Regions from separate parts of the Pseudarthrobacter sp. NPDC059871 genome, predicted to be linked through region 2. Evidence: riboswitches for the same ligand, from Rfam matches in the RefSeq annotation. Region 2 holds a riboswitch; each other region holds the start of a gene.
The links. Region 2 has a riboswitch for thiamine pyrophosphate ahead of thiD (bifunctional hydroxymethylpyrimidine kinase/phosphomethylpyrimidine kinase). Riboswitches for the same ligand answer to the same signal wherever they lie in the genome.

Region 1 (6,717 bases), 410 kb from region 2:
CCTCGGTGCTGCCGGGTTGGGTGCCTTTGTCTGCACCGGCCACGACCTCGCCGTTGCGGCGCCGGGTGCGCGTGCGGGGGCGGCGGGTACGCGAGGTCTTCTCAGCGTCGGAGGCGGCTGCCGCTTCCGGAGCGGCAGCCGGGGCTGCGGGGGTTTCGGCAGCGTCAGGGGACGTACGACGGCGGCGCTCACCTGAGCGGCCCGTTTCCGGGTTGCGTCCGTCGCGTCCGCCCGAACGTGACCGGCCGCGGCCTTCGCGGTCCCGGCCATCGTTTCCGCGGCTTTCCCGGCTGTTCTTCTTGCCGGTTTCACCCAGGTCCTCGAGGACCTCGGCGTCGACGCCCGCGAGGGTGCGCTTGTTGCGGGGCAGGCGGCCTTTGGTTCCCTCGGGGATGTCCAGCTCTTCGTAGAGGTGCGGGGAGGAGGAGTACGTCTCCACGGGCTCGGGGACGCTCAGGCCGAGGGCCTTGTTGATCAGGCCCCAGCGGGGCATGTCGTCCCAGTCCACGAAGGTCACGGCCGTGCCCTTGTTGCCGGCACGGCCGGTACGGCCCACGCGGTGCAGGTAGATCTTCTCGTCCTCAACGCACTGGTAGTTGATCACGTGCGTGACGTCATCCACGTCGATGCCACGGGCAGCCACGTCGGTTGCCACCAGGACGTCCACCTTGTTGTTGCGGAACGCGCGCAGGGCCTGCTCGCGGGCACCCTGGCCCAGGTCGCCGTGGATTGCCGCGGCCGCAAAGCCGCGGTCCACCAGTTCCTCCGCCACCTTGGCTGCGGTGCGCTTGGTCTTGGTGAAGATGATGGTCCGGCCGCGGCCGCGGGCCTGCAGGATGCGGGCAACAACCTCGGTCTTGTCCATGCTGTGGGCACGGTAGATCAGCTGCCGGATGTCCCGCTTGGTCAGGCCCTCGTCATCGGGGTCTGCGGCGCGGATGTGCGTGGGCTGGGTCATGTAGCGGCGTGCCATGGCGATGACCGGGCCGGGCATGGTGGCGGAAAAGAGGAGCGTCTGGCGGACGGCAGGGGTGCCGGCGATGATGGTTTCCACATCCGGCAGGAAGCCCAGGTCCAGCATTTCGTCGGCCTCGTCCAGCACCACGATGCGGACGTTCTTCAGGCTCAGGTGCTTCTGCCGGTAAAGGTCGATGAGGCGGCCGGGGGTGCCCACCACCACCTCCACGCCGTTCTTCAGCGCTTCCACCTGGGGCTCGTAGGCGCGGCCGCCGTAGATGGTGGCGATGCGGGCGTTCCGCTTGGTCGAGGCGGTCTGCAAATCGCTGGCAACCTGCACGGCCAGTTCACGGGTGGGAACAATGACCAGCGCCTGGGGTGCGCCCGGTACTGCCAGCTTGTCGTAGCCGGCGTCGTCCCTGCCGACGACGCGCTGCAGTGCGGGGATGCCGAAACCGAGGGTCTTGCCGGTTCCGGTCTTGGCCTGGCCGATGATGTCGTGGCCGGACAGTGCGACCGGAAGCGTCATGGCCTGGATGGGGAAAGGGTGGGTGATCCCGGCGTCGGCGAGGGAGTCCACGATGTCCTGGCGGACGTTGTAGTCGGCGAAGGACTTTTCCGCAATTTCGTGCGGTTTCTCATCGGAGATGATGGTCTCTTCGGGCTCGATGGTCTCGGTGCCGGTGGTGTCCGTCAACAGCTGGTGGGTATGCAATTCACTCACGGGGAGTTTCCTTATTCATTTGGGCAATCGCGCAGCGTGCTCAACAGGCAGGCCGCTGGGGCCGATCCGGAGCACGAACAAAGCGCGCAAGCAATTCCAGTGGAAGCCGATCGCGGGCTATCTAACGCTGGCACTGGCGACCAGCGGGCAAATCTCAAGATCGCGTAGGGGCGGGCTTGTTGGTTTCAGTTCAAGGAAATCAACGACCGGGCATCCATTTCTACCTCTTCAGTCTAGCCGCATCAGCCCGGAATCCCTGTTTCCGCGCCGTGTGGAAGCCGGGACCGGAGGGCGTCAGGCTCACTGAACCAGTTCGAAGTGCACTTCCCGGGCGGCAATATCCGACGACACCAGACGGACCCTGACCTTGGTGCCGGACTCCAGTTCACCGGCGCAGCGGGCTGTCACGGCAGGGTCGGCGATCTGGATGATCCCGGAGGACCCGTTCCCATTACCGTTCCTCCCGTTCCCGTTCCCGTTCCCGTTCCCGTTCTTGCTGTTGCCGTTGCCGTGGCCGTTGTTCCCGTTGCCGTTCTCTTTCTGCGGCTTCGACCCCGAAATCACAATCGCGTCGAACTCCTGGCCGATGTGGTTGACCAGCAGGGCGGCCTCCACCGTATCCAGCGCCATGCGCTCCATCCGGGATGCCAGCTGGTCCGAGCCCGCCATGATCTCAGGGAGGGTCGGCAGCGCGTCCCGCACCCAGCCGGGGACAGTACCGCCGTTGCTCAGCGCCTCGCAGGTCACCAGCACAAAGCGGTCCACCAGGCGGCGCAGCGGCGCAGTGGTGTGGGCATAGGCATCCCCGATGGCCGCCTGGACCGCGGCCTCCGGAACATTGCCGTCAAAAGCGGTGTAGCCGGCGCCGCGGAAGAGCATGCCGGCCGAGTGCATGATGGCCAGCTGCCGGGGGTCCGTTGGGTCGAGGGTCCGCAGGTATTCGCCGTATCCCACCTCGCCGTCCCAGGGTTTGCCCAGAGCTTCTGTCTGCAGCCGGAAATGGTGCAGGGAACGCTCGTCCGGTGGCGGCATGGTGCGCAGGATCCCCACCTTGGCATCGAGCATGATCTTGGCGGCGGCCATCCCTGTCATCAGGGAAATCTGGGCGTTCCAGTCCTCCACCGGCAGCTGGGGAGCAGCAGCAATGCGGTAGCCGCCATCCGGCAGCTGGACGATCTCCTGGTCCGGCATGTTCAGGCTGGCGCCGTTCCGGGCGCGTTCCAGGCGGACACGCTTGAGCCCCACTTCCCTCAGCAGGCCCAGCAGGGGAGTGGCAGTACCGGCGTCCAGGTCAGCCTGTGCACCCTTGTAGCTGAGTTTCGCACGGCTTCGAACGCGTGCCCGGCGGACACCGACGGTCGTGACCTCGGCGTTGCCGTCGAGCTGGAAATCCCACACGAAGGCCGAGCAGTCCTGGTCCGGCAGGAGGCTGCCGGCGCCCTCGCTGATGACTTCAGGGTGCAGCGGAATACGCCCGTCCGGGGCGTAGAAGGTCTGGCCCCGGCGCCGGGTTTCGGCATCCAGGGGTCCGCCGGGCGCAACGAACGCGGGGACATCGGCGATGGCGTACAGGACGTGGTACCCGCCGTCGTCGTCCGTTTCGATGAAGACGGCCTGGTCCAGGTCCGTGGACGACGCCGGATCGATGGTGACGAACTCCACCGCGGTCAGGTCGTAGTCCGGCAGGTGCAGCGCTGCCACCGCGGCCTCGGCGTCCTTGACCGCGTCATCGGGGTAGGGGCCCGGAAGTTCCAGCTCCGTCCGCAGCGCGGCCAGGGCCTCTTCCAGGGCATTGGTGCGCTCATGGACGTTGGGAGCCAGCCGATGATGTGACACGAAAATCAGCCTAACCCCAAGTCATCCGATTACGCAGGGAATCGGTGCGGGGCGCGCTCCTGACGTGTTGCTGCGGGGCGCCGCACGTTCGGGAAACCGGGTTGTGGGGTGTCCGCAGCTTCAGGAAGCCGCGGCGTCCAGCGCGGTACGAAGCGAGGCAGCGGCGGCAGCGGGATCGGCTGCGTCAGTAATGGCGCGGACCACCACGATCCTTGACGCGCCGGCTCCGACCACCTGGTCGACGTTGGAGTGGTCGATCCCGCCGATGGCGAACCACGGCACGTCACTGGGCGCCTTCGCGGCCGCATACTTCACCAGGTCCAGGCCGACGGCGGCCCGGCCGGGTTTGGTGGGGGTGGCCCAGAGGGGGCCCACGCAGAAGTAGTCGAGGCCGGCAGGTCCTGCGGCGTCGGCCAGCGCGGCGTCCACCTGCTCCGGCGTGTGGCTTGACAGGCCGATGGCGGCGTTGCCGTTGAGCAGCGTCCTTGCGGCAGGTACCGGCAGGTCCTTCTGGCCCACATGGAAAACGGGGGCACCGGAGAGGACCGCAATGTCCGCCCGGTCATTGACGGCCCACAGCCGCCCGTGCCGTTGGGCGGATTCCTTGAGGACGGCCAGCAGGTCCAGTTCCTCGGCCGCCTCGATGGACTTGTCCCGCAGCTGGATGATGTCCACGCCGCCTTCGAACGCCGCGTCCACGAACCCGGCGAAGTCACCGCGGCCGCGGCGCGCATCAGTGCAGAGGTACAGGCGTGCGGATTTCAGTGCGCCGTTACCCGCTGCGGTGGTGAAGGCATCGGTGCCGGGTGCTGCGGCGGGGGCAGGGGAGTGGGACACATTCATGGCTGCAAGCCTAGTTCCTCTACACTTGCCTCGTACTGCGGGAGCCCGCGGCAGCTGTCACAAAGCGCCGGGCTGAGAGGGCGTCAGAGCCGACCGCTTGACCTGATCCGGTTAATACCGGCGTAGGGAAGGAGACACCATGGGCATCCCCGAAAGCCCTCCGGGCATCCCCGAAAGCCCTCCGGGCACCATCGCAGAGTCTGCCACTGTCCCGGCAATATCCGCCGACGTAGCAGTGATCGGCGGGGGCGTCATAGGCCACGGCATCGCCTGGGAAGCCAGGTGCTCTGGCAGGTCCGTGGTGCTGATCGATGATGCACCGGGATCCGGAGCCAGTTGGGCGGCGGCAGGCATGCTGGCCCCCGTCAGCGAGCTGCATTACCAGGAGGAAGAGCTCCTGGGCCTCATGCTGGATGCATCGGAGCGTTGGCCGCAGTTCGCCGCGGACCTTGGCCGCGTGTCAGGCCGCGGTTCCGGATACCTGGCGACGCCCACGCTGACCGTTGGCGCCGACGCCGCCGACCGGCAGGCACTCATGGACCTGCGTGGCGTGCAGCAGGCTAACGGACTCGCCGTGGAACCCCTGACGGTCCGGGAGGTCCGGCGCCGGGAACCGCTGCTCAGCCCCGCCATTGCCTGCGCACTCGATACCCCTGCGGACCACCAGGTGGATCCCCGGCGACTTGTGGAGTGCTTCCGGGCAGCCTTGGCCAACCACCTGACGGCCGGCAGCGGCCTTGCCGGCACTGCGGGTGCAGACACTGCCGTTGCCGGCGCGCTGGACGGATTCGCCGTGGCGGACAGGGCAGTGGCACTGGAGTGGGCGGACGGGGGCGTGGCTGGCGTCCGGCTTGCCGGAGGCGGACTGGTGCTCGCCGGCGAAACGGTGGTTGCCAACGGCATGGCGGCGGGTTCCCTCGACAACCTGCCGAGTGGACTCCGGTTACCTCTGCGCCCAGTGCACGGTGACATCCTGCGGCTGTCCGTCCCCCAGCACCTGCAGCCCCTGCTGACGTCCACGGTCCGCGGACTGGTGCGCGGTGTGCCCGTCTACCTGGTTCCACGCGAGGACGGAACCGTGGTCATCGGCGCCACCCAGCGGGAGGACGCCCTGGCGGGAGTCGGCGCTGCGTCCGGAGTGTCAGCTGGTGGCGTGTACCAGCTGCTTCGGGACGCCCAGGTGCTGGTGCCTGCGGTCGCAGAGCTGGAGCTGCTCGAATGCACGGCGCGGGCCCGCCCGGCCACCCCGGACAATGCCCCGCTGCTGGGCAGGGTTCCCGTGGACGGGGCAGACGGCAGTCCAGCGCATATCCCCGGACTCATCGTGGCCACAGGATTCTTCCGCCACGGCGTCCTCCTCACCCCGGCCGCGGCCGCCATCTGCCGTGACCTGATGGACGGGAAGGCTGACCCCCGGTGGCAGCCGTTCAGTCCGGACCGCTTTTCCGGCCGGATCCCGGCCCCCAGCATCAACATCAAGGAGACAGCATGAACATCACCCTGAACGGGGCATCCCGCACCGTGGCGGACGGTGCGTCCATCACGGCTTTGGTCAGCGAAGTGACCGGACGCGCGCTTGCGGCAGACGGCCAGGCAACCGACGGACAAAGACTGGGGGTGGCGGTAGCGCACAATTCCGAAGTTGTGCCCCGCAGCCAATGGCACGGCACCGCGCTCGCTGACGGAGACGACGTCGAACTCGTCACCGCAGTACAGGGAGGCTGACACCATGATCGAAACGAACACCGTTCCCGAACCGGCCCTCCTTACCTCCGCGGCACCAACCAGGCCTGACGCCCTCGTCATTGACGGCGTCGCCCTGGAGTCGAGGCTCATTATGGGGACGGGGGGTGCCCCCAGCCTGGACGGCCTGGGCGCCGCACTGGTTGCCTCCGGAACATCCCTCACCACCGTGGCCATGCGGCGCTACTCACCCGCGGAGTCGGGCTCCCTGTTCCAATTGCTGGTGGACCACGGGATCAGGGTCCTGCCCAACACGGCAGGCTGCTTCACTGCGCGGGACGCCGTCCTGACCGCTGAACTGGCCCGGGAAGCGCTGGAAACCGACTGGGTGAAGCTCGAGGTCATCGCGGACGAGCACACGCTCCTGCCGGACGCCGTTGAACTGGTGGAGGCCACCGAACAGCTGGTCAACCGCGGCTTCAAAGTCTTCGCCTACACCAACGACGACCCCGTCCTGGCCCTCCGGCTGGAAAACCTGGGTGCCACCGCTGTGATGCCGCTGGGATCTCCTATCGGCACCGGGCTGGGAATCCTTAACTCGCACAACATCGAACTCATCGTTTCCCGGGCCAACGTGCCCGTGGTCCTGGACGCAGGGATCGGCACGGCATCCG
Region 2 (6,717 bases):
GCACCCCAATGCCGGTGCGAACCTGGGAGCATCCACTTGACTTCTGTCAGCGCCTGCGGGTTTTGACAATATGTGCCCCAATGGGTGCCGGATGTGGCGGTACGTCAGGGGCAGGAGTGTTGCCACAGATGAACAATGAAACTGAGCTTTCCGTTAACGAGGTTGAAGCGGCTGTGGAAGCCGCGGCCGAACCCAAAAAGGCTCCCCGGACCCGACGCAAGGCAGCGCCGAAGGCCGATGACGCCGTAGCCGCCGCCCCCGCCGCCGAGGTGGCTCCGGACGATGCTCCAGCCGCTGTTGCGGCGCCCGGCACTGCGGACGCCCCCGCGGCCCCGGTTAAAACCGCCGCCCGCCGGCCCCGGGCCAAGAAGAAGGCAGAGGCCGCCGAGCCGCTGCCCGCCTTCGCCACCGATGCGGACCCCGCTGAATCCGGTGCGGCCGCTGACGCGGCTCCCGCCGAAGCTGCCTCCGCCGTAGAAGCGACCGCGGCCGGCGAAGTGCCCGCGGAACCGGCCGCGACCAAGCCGGTCCGCCGCCGTCGCGTTGCCACGCGGAAGGCTGCTCCTGCGGGCGACCCCGCGGAAACACCGGCGCCCGCCGAAACGCCGGCCCCTGCCCAGGAACTGCCGGCCACCGCTGCCGCGCCGGACGCTGAAACGGCGGACCAGGGCGCCGTGGCCCGGGCGGCGGACGTAGAGGCAGCAGCAACGAAGCCCGCGGAACAGGAGCCCGCCACCGGCGAAGCTGCAGCCGAGGCCGCCCCGGAGGAGGCTCCCGGCACGGCAGTCGCCGCGGCAGTCGAGGAACCTGGCGCGTTTGCCTCCCTCTTCCTTGAGCCCGCCTCGCCCACCTCCGTGCTGTTCCAGGCACCGGACCTGAGCACCGTCGTCCGCCCCGCTGCGCCCGCCGCAGCGGAGCAGGTCGAGGACGAGGACGACGCCGAGGACAACGAATCCGAGGAATCCTCCGGCCGCCGCAGGCGCCGCAGCCGTGGCCGCCGGGGGCGCAGCCGGCTGGACGAGCGCGACGACGCCGGAACTGATGGCTCCGAGGCGGATGACGCCGCTGACGAATCTGACGAGGAAGAAGCCGGTCCGGCCGAGGACGGCGTGACGTCCCGCCGTCGCCGTCGCCGCCGCCGCGGTGACCAGGACCTTGAACTGACTGGCGGAAACGACGACGATCCGCCCAACACAGTTACCCGCGTGCGCGCACCGCGTGCCGTCAGCGAGGCACCCGCCAACAACCGGGTGACCAGCGTCAAGGGTTCCACCCGGCTGGAAGCCAAGAAGCAGCGCCGGCGCGAATCCCGGGACACGGGCCGCCGCCGCACCGTCATCACCGAAGCGGAGTTCCTGGCCCGGCGCGAATCCGTGGACCGGCAGATGATCGTCCGCCAGCGCGACGACAGAATCCAGATCGGCGTCCTCGAGGACGGCGTCCTGGCCGAGCACTTCGTGTCCAAGACCCAGCAGGATTCGCTGATCGGCAACGTCTACCTGGGCAAGGTCCAGAACGTGCTGCCGTCCATGGAGGCTGCCTTCGTGGACATCGGACGCGGCCGCAACGCCGTCCTTTACGCGGGCGAAGTGAACTGGGAAGCCGTCAACCTTGAAGGCAAGCAGCGCCGTATCGAGAACGCGCTGAAGTCCGGCGACACCGTCCTGGTCCAGGTGACCAAGGACCCCGTGGGCCACAAGGGCGCCCGCCTGACCAGCCAGATCTCGCTGCCGGGCCGCTACCTCGTGTACGTCCCCGGCGGTTCCATGACCGGAATCTCCCGCAAGCTGCCCGACGTCGAGCGGAACAGGCTCAAGCGCATCCTCAAGGACCGCCTGCCGGAGCAGGCGGGCGTCATTGTGCGCACGGCGGCCGAAGGGGCGTCCGAGGAGGAGCTGACCCACGACATCAACCGGCTCCGCGCCCAGTGGGAAGGCATCGAAAGCCAGTCCTCCTCCACCAAGGTCCTGGCTCCGGAGCTGCTGTACGGCGAGCCCGACCTCACCATCAAGGTGGTCCGTGACGTCTTCAACGAGGACTTCTCCAAGCTGATCGTCTCCGGTGAGGAAGCCTGGGACACCATCGAGGCCTACGTCACCTATGTGGCCCCGGACCTGGTGGGACGCCTGGAAAAGTGGACCAAGGACCAGGACATCTTCGCTGCCTGGCGGATTGATGAGCAGATCCACAAGGCCCTCGAACGCAAGGTCTTCCTGCCCTCCGGCGGCTCGCTGGTGATCGACCGGACCGAAGCCATGACCGTGGTGGACGTCAACACCGGCAAGTTCACCGGCAGCGGCGGCAACCTCGAAGAAACCGTCACGAAGAACAACCTTGAAGCGGCCGAGGAAGTGGTGCGCCAGCTGCGGCTGCGCGACATCGGCGGCATCATCGTGATCGACTTCATCGACATGGTCCTGGAATCGAACCGCGACCTCGTCCTGCGCCGCATGGTGGAATGCCTGGGCCGCGACCGGACCAAGCACCAGGTGGCGGAAGTTACCTCGCTGGGACTCGTCCAGATGACCCGCAAGCGCATGGGCACCGGGCTCCTGGAAGTCTTTGGCGAGCAGTGCGAAGCCTGCGCGGGCCGCGGCGTCGTCACCCATGACGACCCCGTGGAGCACCGCCGCGCCAACATCGTGGCAGCCGAACAGCACGTCCACCGCTCAGACAACCGCTCCGATTCCCGCCCCAGCGGGAACCGAAGCGAGGGTAACCGCAGCGAGGGCCAGCGCAATGAGGGCCAGCGCACCGACAGCAGCCAGGAAGGTACGCGCGGCGAACGCAAGCGCCGCCGCGGACGTGGCGGCCAGCCGGTCGAACCCGCACCCGCACCCGCAGCCGTGATTGCCCACCCCGTCCAGCCGGACCCGCACGAGGCCGAACGCCACGCCAAGGCTGAAGCCACCAGGCTGGCCCTGGCCAACATTGCCGCTGCTGCCCACGCCGCACACCTGCACGATGACGAGGTGGCGGCCCGTCAAGCCCCAGCCCAGCAGGACACGGGCGCAACGGAAAAGCACGACGACGGGACGCCGGCACGCCCGGCAGCTGTCCTGACGTTCGGCGGCGAGAAGGTCGCGCTGCCCTTCGTTGAGCACGCAGACGAGCACCAGGCCTCACCTGCGCTGTCGCTTGACCGGCTGGCCGAAGCGTTCGCCCACCTGGGCCAGCCGGCTTCGCCTGTAGGCAGCCCGTCACGGGAGTCCGGCACGGCCCAGGCCGCGCCGGCCACCGCTGAATCGGTGGAGGCAGCGGTTGCGGCACCCCAGCAGCCCGCTGCGACTGCCGCCCCCGACCTGTCCCGGCAGCGCCGTCCGCGGCGTAACCGCAGTGCAAGCAGGGCGCAGGGCGCAGCCAACGAGACCACCGTGGAACACCATGAGAACGTCCCGTCGGCCAGCGAAGGCCACTCCCATGCCGCCAAGGCGCCCCAGCATGCCGCGCCGGCAGAACCTGCGGCCAAAGCCGATGCGCCCATCATCCTTGGCGTAGGGGTTCCTGCTTCCGAGCTCTGACCCGACCCAGGCACTGCAGATGCCCGGCCCTCCACTCCTTGTGGTGGGGCCGGGCATCTGCCGTTAACCGGGAACGGCCCTCGGCAGCGCACTTAACAGGTGCAGTCACCTTTCGGTTGACTGCCGTCCAGCGGCTAGGCTGGGGAACCGACACGGGGTGCCGCGCACCAGGCCCGGCTGAGATCCACACCCGTTGAACCTGTCCGGTTAGTACCGGCGAAGGGATGTCTCTTTTGTCTTCGACCCTTGCCATGCCTGCAGCCACCCCGCTGCCGAATCCCTCCGCGACCGTATTGCCGGCTGCCGGACGGGACATGCCCCGTGTCCTTGCCATCGCGGGCTCGGACCCTTCCGGAGGGGCCGGGATCCAGGCGGACCTCAAAAGCATCGCGGCCCACGGCGGCTACGGCATGGCCGCCATCACTGCCCTCACGGCCCAGAACACCCACGGGGTGACCGCGGTCCATGTTCCTCCGGCATCCTTTTTGGCACAGCAACTGGCAGCCATCAGTGACGACATCCACGTGGACGCCGTCAAGATCGGCATGCTCGGCGACGCCGACGTTATTGCCGCCGTGCGCACCTGGCTGGAGAAGGTGCGCCCCGCCGTCGTAGTCCTCGACCCCGTCATGGTTGCCACCAGCGGAGACCGGCTATTGCAGGAGAGCGCCGAAGCTGCGCTCCGCAACCTGGTGCCGCTGGCCCACCTGGTCACCCCCAACCTGGCCGAGCTGGCCATGCTGCTGGACGAAGACGTGCAGGACACGTGGGAGGCAGCCCTGGAACAGGGCAGGAGGCTTGCTGATGCCACCGGCGCTGCCGTGCTGGTCAAGGGCGGCCACCTGCAGGGCAGCACCTGCCCGGACGCCTTGGTTGGCCCGGCCGGCATGCTTTCAGCGGACGTCGTCGAAATCCCGGGGGAGCGGGTGGCAACGCGCAACAGCCATGGCACAGGTTGTACCCTGTCCTCCGCCATGGCCACGGTCCAGGCGCAGGTAGGCAACTGGGAAGTGGCCCTGCGGGAAGTGAAACCCTGGCTTGCGGGGGCGCTGGCGGCGTCTGCCGTGCTGGAGGTGGGAACCGGCAACGGGCCCGTCCACCATTTCCACCACATCCGCCAAGCGCTTCGGCCAGGCGACTTCACGGCGCAGCTGCGGAAAGATGCCGACGCCCACCTTGAATCGATCTACTCCCTGGACTTCATCCAGGCCCTGGCCTCGGGGACACTTCCGGAGGGCGAGTTCGCGTATTACCTTGCGCAGGATGCCATCTACCTGAACGGGTACTCGCGCGTCCTCGCCCGGGCCAGCGCGCTGGCTCCCACGGAAGCCGAGCAGCTGTTCTGGGCGGCGTCGGCCCAGCAGTGCCTCGAAGTGGAGTCGGAACTGCACCGTTCCTGGCTCAGCACCCGCACCGTCCGCCCCGAACTGGGGCCTGTCACCAAGGCTTACGTGGACCACCTGACCGCCGCTTCGGCGTCGGGCAGTTATGCAGTCCTGGCAGCAGCTGTCCTCCCGTGCTTCTGGCTGTATGCGGACGCCGGGGAGGTGCTCCATGCCAGGTTCCTTGCCGAGGGGGAGCCGGCAGGACACCCCTACGCCGACTGGCTCCGCACGTATGCCGACGAGGATTTCGCGGAGGCAACGCGCCGGGCCATCGCTGTGGTGGACGAAGCGGCACGCAAGGCCTCCGATGACGAGCGGCACGCCATGGCTACCGCTTTCCGGCAGTCCTGCCGGCTGGAAGTGGAGTTCTTCGACGCGCCGCGGCTCTACGCCTGAACCTGCCCCGGCCGTGCTGCCGGTACTATGGTGTGGCACGGCCCCGGTGGCGGACGATGTCTGTGGTTCCTATCACGGCCGACCCGCCGGAGCCAGCCTCATTTGCGGCCGGAGACGGAATTAGCGTATTCTAGATCTTCGGTGCTTACGCCAACACTTGGGTTATGACCCCGGGAACATGCCAACGTGGATAACACAAGGCAGTCCTGCGGGATAACTCATGGAGACCTTCGGGAAATCCACGGCGTTGAGGCACAGCGGGAACCCAGCCAAACAGTGCAACGGGTGCCGCACGCAATTTTAGTTATAAACGTCGAGAGAAGTGAGTTCCCAAGTGGTGTACGCGATTGTCCGCGCAGGCGGCCGCCAAGAGAAGGTTTCCGTTGGAGACTTCGTTACCCTGAACCGCGTCGCCGGTGGGGCTGGCAGCACCATTGAGCTGCCCGCACTGCTCCTGGTTGATGGTGACAAGATCACCACTGCCGCTGCTGACCTGGCCAAGGTGACCGTTACGGCTGAAATCCTCCAGGACCTCCGTGGTCCTAAGATTGTCATCCAGAAGTTCAAGAACAAGACCGGTTACAAGAAGCGCCAGGGTCACCGTCAGGAACTGACCAAGGTCAAGATCACTGGCATCAAGTAACCACTGGTTACTGTTCAGGTTTTCAGCAGATTCCCCAGAATTTAAAGGCAGGCATTTCAGATGGCACATAAAAAGGGCGCGAGCTCCACTCGCAACGGTCGTGACTCCAACGCACAGTACCTCGGCGTCAAGCGCTTCGGTGGCCAGGTAGTTTCCGCCGGCGAGATCATCGTCCGCCAGCGTGGCACCCACTTCCACCCGGGCGCCGGCGTTGGCCGCGGCGGCGACGACACCCTGTTCGCACTGACCCCGGGCGCCGTTGAATTCGGTACCCGCCGCGGTCGTCGCGTCGTCAACATCGTTGCTGCTGCAGCTGCAGAGTAACAACCAGTTCTGAAGCGGTGGAGCGGGCCAGTTGGCCCGCTCCACTGTTCTTTTAAGCGCATTACAATCGATAGGGCGTCCATGGGCGCCCACACGACACTGAGGAGATTTACGTGGCCAGCTTTGTAGACCGGGTAGTACTGCACGTATCCGGCGGTACCGGCGGCCACGGTTGCGTCTCCGTCCACCGTGAGAAGTTCAAGCCCCTTGGCGGGCCCGACGGCGGCAACGGCGGCAATGGCGGCGACGTCATCCTCCGCGTGGACCACCAGACCACCACCCTCCTCGACTACCACCACGCTCCGCACCGGCACGCCACCAACGGCGGTCCCGGCATGGGCGATTGGCGCGGCGGCAAGAACGGCGAAACCCTGGTCCTGCCTGTCCCCGACGGCACCGTGGTGAAGTCAAAGGACGGCACCGTCCTGGCAGACCTGGTGGGGGAGGG
Region 3 (6,717 bases), on a different contig from region 2:
GCCGCCGTCCGCGGACCCAAAGTGCACAACGCGGTGGTGGCCGTGACGCTGCGGAGCCACCAGGACCTCATCGTCACCGCCACCGGCCACGTGATCTCGCTGATCCCGGGCTCCCTGGTGGTGGAAGTGGACCGGTCAACCTCCACCCTGTACCTGCACGCCATCAACATCAGCTCCGCCGAGGACGTGGAAAACCTGCGCAATGAAGTGCGTACCATCGAAGCCGGGCTCATCCGGATCATGGGCACCAACGAAGAACTCGCCATCGTCCAGGCGGAGGCTGCAGCATGATGCAGGTGGTCCTGGCCGTTACGGCCGTCATCCTCTCGCTCGCCGCCGGCGGGGCAATCATCCGGATTGCCCGCGGCCCGTCGCTGCTGGACCGCGTGCTGGCCTCGGATGTCCTTTTGGCCATCCTTGGCGCGGCGCTGTGCATTGACATGGCCGTGAACCGGCACCTGAACAACCTGATGCTGGTGGTGGCCATCTCCGTGATCGGCTTCATCGGGTCAGTGACCGTTGCACGTTTCGTGGCCGACCGGCGGGAGCACCCCAGTGAGCCCTGACATGATGACCCCGGACCTGACCAGCCTGGACGGTTGGATTGACGTGGTGTCCGCCGTGTTCATGGTGGTGGGAGCCATCATGTCCCTGGGCGCTGCCATCGGCCTGCTGCGCTTCCCGGACCTTCTGAGCCGCATGCACGCCGCCACCAAGCCGCAGGTGCTGGGACTGTTCCTGCTGCTGGCCTCCATCGGACTGCAGATGCGCACGTTGTGGGTGTGGCCGGTCCTGGTGGTTGCCTGGATCTTCCAGCTGCTGACGGTTCCGGTGTCCGCCCACATGGTGGGCCGCGCCGGGTACCGGACCAAGCACCTGCACCGGGAGCTGCTCACCTCGGACGAGCTTGACGCAGTAGTGCAGAAAGCCGCCGCCCAGGCCGCCCGTGAGGACGGCGAGGACGGCGGCTCAACCCGCTGAAGCCGGCCGGCGTGCGGGGACAGCGTGGGTGGTTAGACGATGTCCTGCGTCTTGGCGAATCGGGTGATGGCGCGCTGCGTGCCGCGGTTGGCCAGGACCTGGATGATGGTGCTGACGAACGCAGAGATCAGCGCGAACGTCAGGGCTGAGCGAAGGCTGGTGGGGACGTCCTCGCCCTTGCCGGTGGGCGGCTTGTTGCCGGTGGTCTTTTCCCAAATGGTGTTGACCAGCTTGGTGCCGGCAAATCCTGCACCCAGGCTTACGCCGGTGCCGAGCAGCTTGATGAGAAGGTTCATTCCTGGTACTCCTTGCGGGCGGTAAAACGGTCTGCACCCCACCCTACTGGCTAAGTTCCTACGGCGCGGGGATGAGCCCCTCCCATGCCACTGTCCAATCCTGGGGGAAGCCGGGAGCGTGCCGCGCCGGGCCGCCATCCCATCCCGCGGCCATGAGCGCCACCGCCGCCAGCAGACCGCCGTTGCCGGGCAGGTACAGCGGGAGCGAATCCGTCTGCCGGTTGTGCCCGTTTGGCAGGACCAGGTTCTTCGCCGCGTCCATCAACAGCGCGTCCACGGCGGCCTCCGGGTCTTCCAGCCGCGCGGCCGTCATGGCCGTCACGGGGTAGTCCCAGCCCCAGGTGCTGTCCCAGTCCCAGCCGGCCAGTACGTCAGCCAGCGTGGCCCGCATTATTTCCGGGTCCACCAGGTCCGTCCGCGGCAGCACCCCCAGGGCGCACAACATTGAGGGATGGTCCGTGCGGATAGTGAAGGGCTCGACGTCGATCGCCGCGTACACGCCGTCCACCACCCTGGGCGGGACCATGCCGTCCGCTACCGCCGCCCAGGTGCCCTCGGCAGGCAGGCCCAGCCGTTCCCTCCACACATTCGCCACCCGGAGGGCCCACTGCCAGTAGGCAAGCTCGAACGTGGGGTTGGTGACCGTCCCGCGCACCGACTCGTAACTCTCCTGCGCCGGCACCAGGGGCGGCCCCAGCTCGAAACCCCGGTCCGTGGGGTGCGCGAAGGCGGCCATGAACCCAGCGGTTTCGAAAACCACCGTGGCGAATTCCTCAAGGAGTTCCTGTGACGGGTTGGCCCGGTAGGCCAGTTCCGCCAGATGGATGGGGTGCGGCTGCTGCCACACCAGGAAGGTGCCGATGGGGCTGGGGCTTTCCCGCCCGTCCGGACCCACCTGCTTGGGCCAGCGGACGCCGTCGAAACCCTGGGCTTTGGCCGTCTGCCGGGCCGGTTCCAGGGCGGACGCGTACCAGCGGAGGGCGGGCAGCAGGAGCTCCGTCCGGTTCCACGTGGCGAAGTGGGCGGCATGCCACCAGTGCATCTCGAGGTGGAAGCGGCCGCGCCACGAATTGCAGACCAGCCCCGTCTCCTGCGGCGGCAGCGACCCGGAGCAGTTGACGGCGGTGAGGTACTGGGAGAGCACCGTCCGGCGTTCGATCTCACCGGCGCGGGGATCGGCTGTTCCGGAGAGGTCGACGGCGCCGCCTGAGTTCCAGAATTCCGGCCACGCCGTGCGGGACGCGGCAATGGCGGCGCTGCCCGGTGCCGCTGCCACATCCGGTGCCGATGACACCTCAGGGACCGGCTCCAATGCCGCTGCTGAACGGCCGCCGAACCCGCTGATTCCCCCGTTGCCGCGGGGAAGGCAGTCGCCCTGCCCCGTGCTGATGAAGTGCACGCTGAAGTCGAGGCTGTCCTGCCCAGCGGAGGCCCGGATGAGCAGTTCGTGCGGGCCAGCCTGTTCGAGTTCCAGCCCTGCACCGCTGACGGCCACCTGGTACCCGGAACCGTCCAGGCAGCGTGAAATCAGCCAGCGCTGGCCGGACGCTCCGCCGTGGCGTTCTTCAACGATGGTGGTGTGGGCGGCGGGGCTGTTCCAGTCGGCTGCGTTGTGCCAGGCCTCGGAGCCGTAGGGGAAGGCCAGGGATACGGCGAGCCCGTCGGCGAGGGCGGGGGAGAGGACGCGGAAGCCCAGCTCGTCCCTGTCCGGGCGGCAGGCCGTGGTGACATTGACCGGATTGCCGTGCAAGGTGAAGATGCTGGTGGCCGTGCCCGTCCAGAGGTCCAGGACCTGGTGCGCGTCCGTGATGTCGTCCCGGGTGAGCGCGGGGGCATCCTTTCCCGGGAGCGCAAAGCCGATCCGGCCCAGGTCCAGCCGGTGGGGGTTGGCGCGGAGCCAGGTTTCCGCCCGCGACGACTGCGTTTCGCGGCCATCCACGATGGCGCCCACCATGTCCACGTAGGGGACCGGGCCACGCGGTGAATCGTAGAGGACCGTGGAACCGGCAAGGGTGTACTCCTGTTCCGGCGGGATTGAGTGCCAGCCCCACTGGGCCTGCGTGCCCAGTAAAGTGCCGGGCGGCAGGTCGTCGCGGGCGGCCACCGGGTATTCCCCGGGAAGGGACTGCATGCCGGTCAGGTCCATGGTGAAGCAGAACTCGCCGTTGCCCACCGAAGCGGGGCTGCGTGGATCGAGGCTGTGCTGTTCCACATTGTGGCGCCGCACCAGCGCTTCGCGGTTAATCACGGTCGGCTGGCTGTGCACGTTGCACTCCTTGGCTAATGCCTGGGCCCGGGCCGGGGAAGCAGGCAGCTCAGAAAACGCTTTCCCAGTCAATCCTTGCGAGAACGCCGGGCAGTGTCAACCAGCCGTCCCGAGTACCCCGCGCATCGCTTCCACCACCAGGTGCTGGTCCGCCACTTGAGGCAGCCGGACACGGTGACCGTGGTCAGTCACATCTGCCTGGTTGGCAGTCATGGCCCACAATCCACCGGCCTCCAGGTGTAAACTTGAGCACGCCCGGAAGGGTGCGAAACATTCAAACGCAATACATCCACAGCATCATCAACAACACATTTACGACAGGGGAGCGCCGCCGTCGGCCCCGGCACCAGCCGGGAAACGCAGGTGGGCGCTGAGAGTGCGGACAGCCGCAGACCCTCGAACCTGATCCGGTTAGTACCGGCGCAAGGGAGTCGAGTTCTCGAAGTGCGCGGAGAATGGCGGCAGCAGCCGGCACCCGCGTCCACTTTCCCCTCCTGTTTCCAGGAGGATCACATGACTACTTCAGCAATCAAAAAGCCCGCCAGCAGGTCCTGGCGCGTCGTTGACATCGTGGTGGCGGCCCTGATCGCCATCGCCGGCGGCGTTATCTTCTGGGCCTGGTCTCAAGGTGCAACAGCCCTTTCGGGCCCAATCAAGGTTGCCTACCCGCCCCTCACGGGCCTCCTGGCCGGCGGCTGGATGATCCCGGCGGTCCTGGGCATGCTCATCATCCGGAAGCCCGGCGCTGCCGTGTTCTGCGAGACGGTTGCCGCCACCGGTGAACTTTTCATGGGGTCGCCCTACGGCACATCCGTCCTTTTTTCCGGCTTCGTCCAGGGCCTGGGTGCCGAGATCATTTTCGCCATCTTCGTCTACCGGAAGTTCAACCTCCCGGTCTCCCTGCTGGCCGGTGCCGCGGCGGGCCTCTTCTGCGGCCTGAACGATGCCTTCGCACCGTGGGGCTGGAACGTCGCCGATTCCGGCGAATATAAGTTGGTGTACATCGTTTGCACAACTATCTCCGGGGCCATCATCGCCGGCGCGCTCGCCTGGATCGCCACCCGCGGCCTTGCCCGGACCGGCGTGCTGAGCTCCTTTGCATCCCGGAAGGCCGCTACGGAGCCCGTCTTCTCCTGATGCCGGCACCTTCCCACGCGGCCGCACCCCAAACGGTGCGGCCGGCCACGGTCACCGCCCGCGGCTGGGGCTGGCGGCACGCGGGCCGCACCACACCGGCCGTCCACGCCCTCGACCTCGACATCAGCCCGGGTGAGCGGGTACTCCTGCTTGGCCCGTCCGGGGCAGGCAAATCGACGCTCCTCCATGCGCTCGCCGGGGTGCTGGGCGATGCGGACGACGACGGCGAGGCAGGCGAGGCCGACGAGACCGGTTCGTTGCTGGTCGACGGCGGCCCGCCCCGCGGCCAGCGCGGCCGCGCGGGCCTCATGCAGCAGGATCCCGAGACCCAGGTGGTCCTCTCCCGGGTAGGCGACGACGTCGCCTTCGGCGCCGAAAACCTTGCCGTGCCCCGCGATGCCATCTGGCCGCGCGTGCATGAGGCGCTGGCCGACGTCGGGCTGTCCCACCTGCCGCTGGACCACCCGACGTCGGCTCTGTCCGGCGGGCAGAAACAGCGGCTCGCGCTTGCAGGCATCCTCGCGATGCGGCCCGGGCTGATCCTGCTCGATGAACCCACCGCCAACCTGGACCCGGCCGGTGTGCTCGAAGTCAGGGACGCCGTGGCCCGCTGCCTGGACAAGACCGGCGCAACGCTGGTGGTGGTGGAGCACCGGGTGTCCGTGTGGAAAGACCTCGTGGACAGGATCGTGGTGCTGCAGCCCGGCAGCGGCGCCAACCCCGCAGTGCTCCTGGACGGCCCGCCGGACCGGGTGCTGGCCGAAGCGCGGACCATGCTGACGGCTGCCGGCGTATGGGTTCCAGGGTATGTTCCCTCCACCCGCGGGCGGGCCGAGGAACAGGCCCCCGGGGCCGGAGGACTCCTGCTGGCCGCCGAAAACCTGGCCGTCTCCCGGCAACGCCCGCGGCGCAAAGGTTTCCGTAAAGTTCCGCCGTTGCCGGTTCAGGAGGGCATCATCGCCCAGGTCCGCGCCGGGCAAGCACTCGCCGTCACCGGACCCAACGGCGCAGGGAAATCAACCTTCGCGCTGACCCTTGCCGGACTCCTCGAACCGGTCAAGGGGACGGTCTCCGCCACGACGGACCTCAGCCGCGGTGCCGGAATCACCCCGTACCAGTGGAAGGCGGAACAGCTGATCGAGCGGATCGGCACCGTCTTCCAGGAACCCGAGCACCAGTTCGTCACCGGCAAGGTCCTGGACGAACTGCTCTTCGGGCCCCGGCACCTGGGGCACGGTGAAGACAGGGTTGACGAACTGCTGGAACGGCTGCGGCTACGCCACCTGGTGGACGCCAATCCGTACACCCTGTCCGGCGGCGAAAAGCGGCGGCTTTCCGTGGCCACGGTCCTGGCGGCAAGCCCGCAGGTACTGGTCCTGGACGAGCCCACGTTCGGCCAGGATGCCAATACCTGGGCCGAGCTGGCATCTTTCCTCTCCGAACTCCTGGACGCCGGCACGGCAGTGGTGTCCGTGACCCATGACGCCGAGTTCACCGCGGTCCTTGGTGGCACGGAACTTCAACTTGCGGCGGCGGAAGCGGTGGCGCCATGAGGCAGGAACTGAACCTCCGCGGAAACGCTGCGCTCCTGGCCCGCGCCAACCCGCTGAGCAAGCTGGCCGCCGTCGTGCTCATCACTGTGGTCCTGGCGCTGTCCATCGACTGGGTGTCAGCATCCGTGGCACTGTTCTTCGAACTGCTGCTGTTTCCGCTTGCCGGGCTCACGCTGGCGCTGCTGTGGCAGCGCGGCTGGCCGCTGATCCTCGCTGCCGCCGTGGGCGGGTGGAGCACCTCCATCCTGGCGCCGGACAGCGGACGGACACTGATCGACGCCGGCATCTGGACCATGAGCGAGGGCTCGCTGGAGACGGGGGTGGGCTTCCTGCTCCGCGGCCTGGCCATCGCGTTGCCCGCAATACTCCTGGTGAGCTGCACGGACCCCACCGACCTCGCTGATGCGCTGGCGCAGAAGGCCCGGCTGCCGCACCGGTTTGTCCTGGGAACCCTGGCTGCGATGCGCCTCGTGGGGCTGATGGC

Region 1: it holds a riboswitch for thiamine pyrophosphate, as region 2 does, so the genes downstream of both, ACFV4R_RS00645 (FAD-dependent oxidoreductase) here and thiD (bifunctional hydroxymethylpyrimidine kinase/phosphomethylpyrimidine kinase) in region 2, are expected to answer to the same signal.
Region 3: it holds a riboswitch for thiamine pyrophosphate, as region 2 does, so the genes downstream of both, ACFV4R_RS08530 (ECF transporter S component) here and thiD (bifunctional hydroxymethylpyrimidine kinase/phosphomethylpyrimidine kinase) in region 2, are expected to answer to the same signal.

What each region holds. Positions count from the first base shown of each region.
Region 1 is NZ_JBHWJV010000001.1:138,976-145,692, forward strand. Features, by position in the region: gene ACFV4R_RS00630 (DEAD/DEAH box helicase) at 1-1,681, opposite strand, end outside; gene ACFV4R_RS00635 (RNB domain-containing ribonuclease) at 1,982-3,517, opposite strand; gene thiE (thiamine phosphate synthase) at 3,638-4,360, opposite strand; TPP riboswitch at 4,388-4,506, shown strand; gene ACFV4R_RS00645 (FAD-dependent oxidoreductase) at 4,500-5,852, shown strand; gene thiS (sulfur carrier protein ThiS) at 5,849-6,085, shown strand; gene ACFV4R_RS00655 (thiazole synthase) at 6,090-6,717, shown strand, end outside.
Region 2 is NZ_JBHWJV010000001.1:550,179-556,895, forward strand. Features, by position in the region: gene ACFV4R_RS02500 (Rne/Rng family ribonuclease) at 129-3,521, shown strand; TPP riboswitch at 3,665-3,763, shown strand; gene thiD (bifunctional hydroxymethylpyrimidine kinase/phosphomethylpyrimidine kinase) at 3,773-5,302, shown strand; gene rplU (50S ribosomal protein L21) at 5,637-5,945, shown strand; gene rpmA (50S ribosomal protein L27) at 6,006-6,269, shown strand; gene obgE (GTPase ObgE) at 6,383-6,717, shown strand, end outside.
Region 3 is NZ_JBHWJV010000005.1:65,921-72,637, forward strand. Features, by position in the region: gene ACFV4R_RS08505 (Na+/H+ antiporter subunit E) at 1-291, shown strand, start outside; gene ACFV4R_RS08510 (monovalent cation/H+ antiporter complex subunit F) at 288-566, shown strand; gene mnhG (monovalent cation/H(+) antiporter subunit G) at 571-981, shown strand; gene ACFV4R_RS08520 (DUF4235 domain-containing protein) at 1,014-1,277, opposite strand; gene ACFV4R_RS08525 (hypothetical protein) at 1,336-3,543, opposite strand; TPP riboswitch at 3,853-3,990, shown strand; gene ACFV4R_RS08530 (ECF transporter S component) at 4,057-4,680, shown strand; gene ACFV4R_RS08535 (ABC transporter ATP-binding protein) at 4,680-6,233, shown strand; gene ACFV4R_RS08540 (energy-coupling factor transporter transmembrane component T family protein) at 6,230-6,717, shown strand, end outside.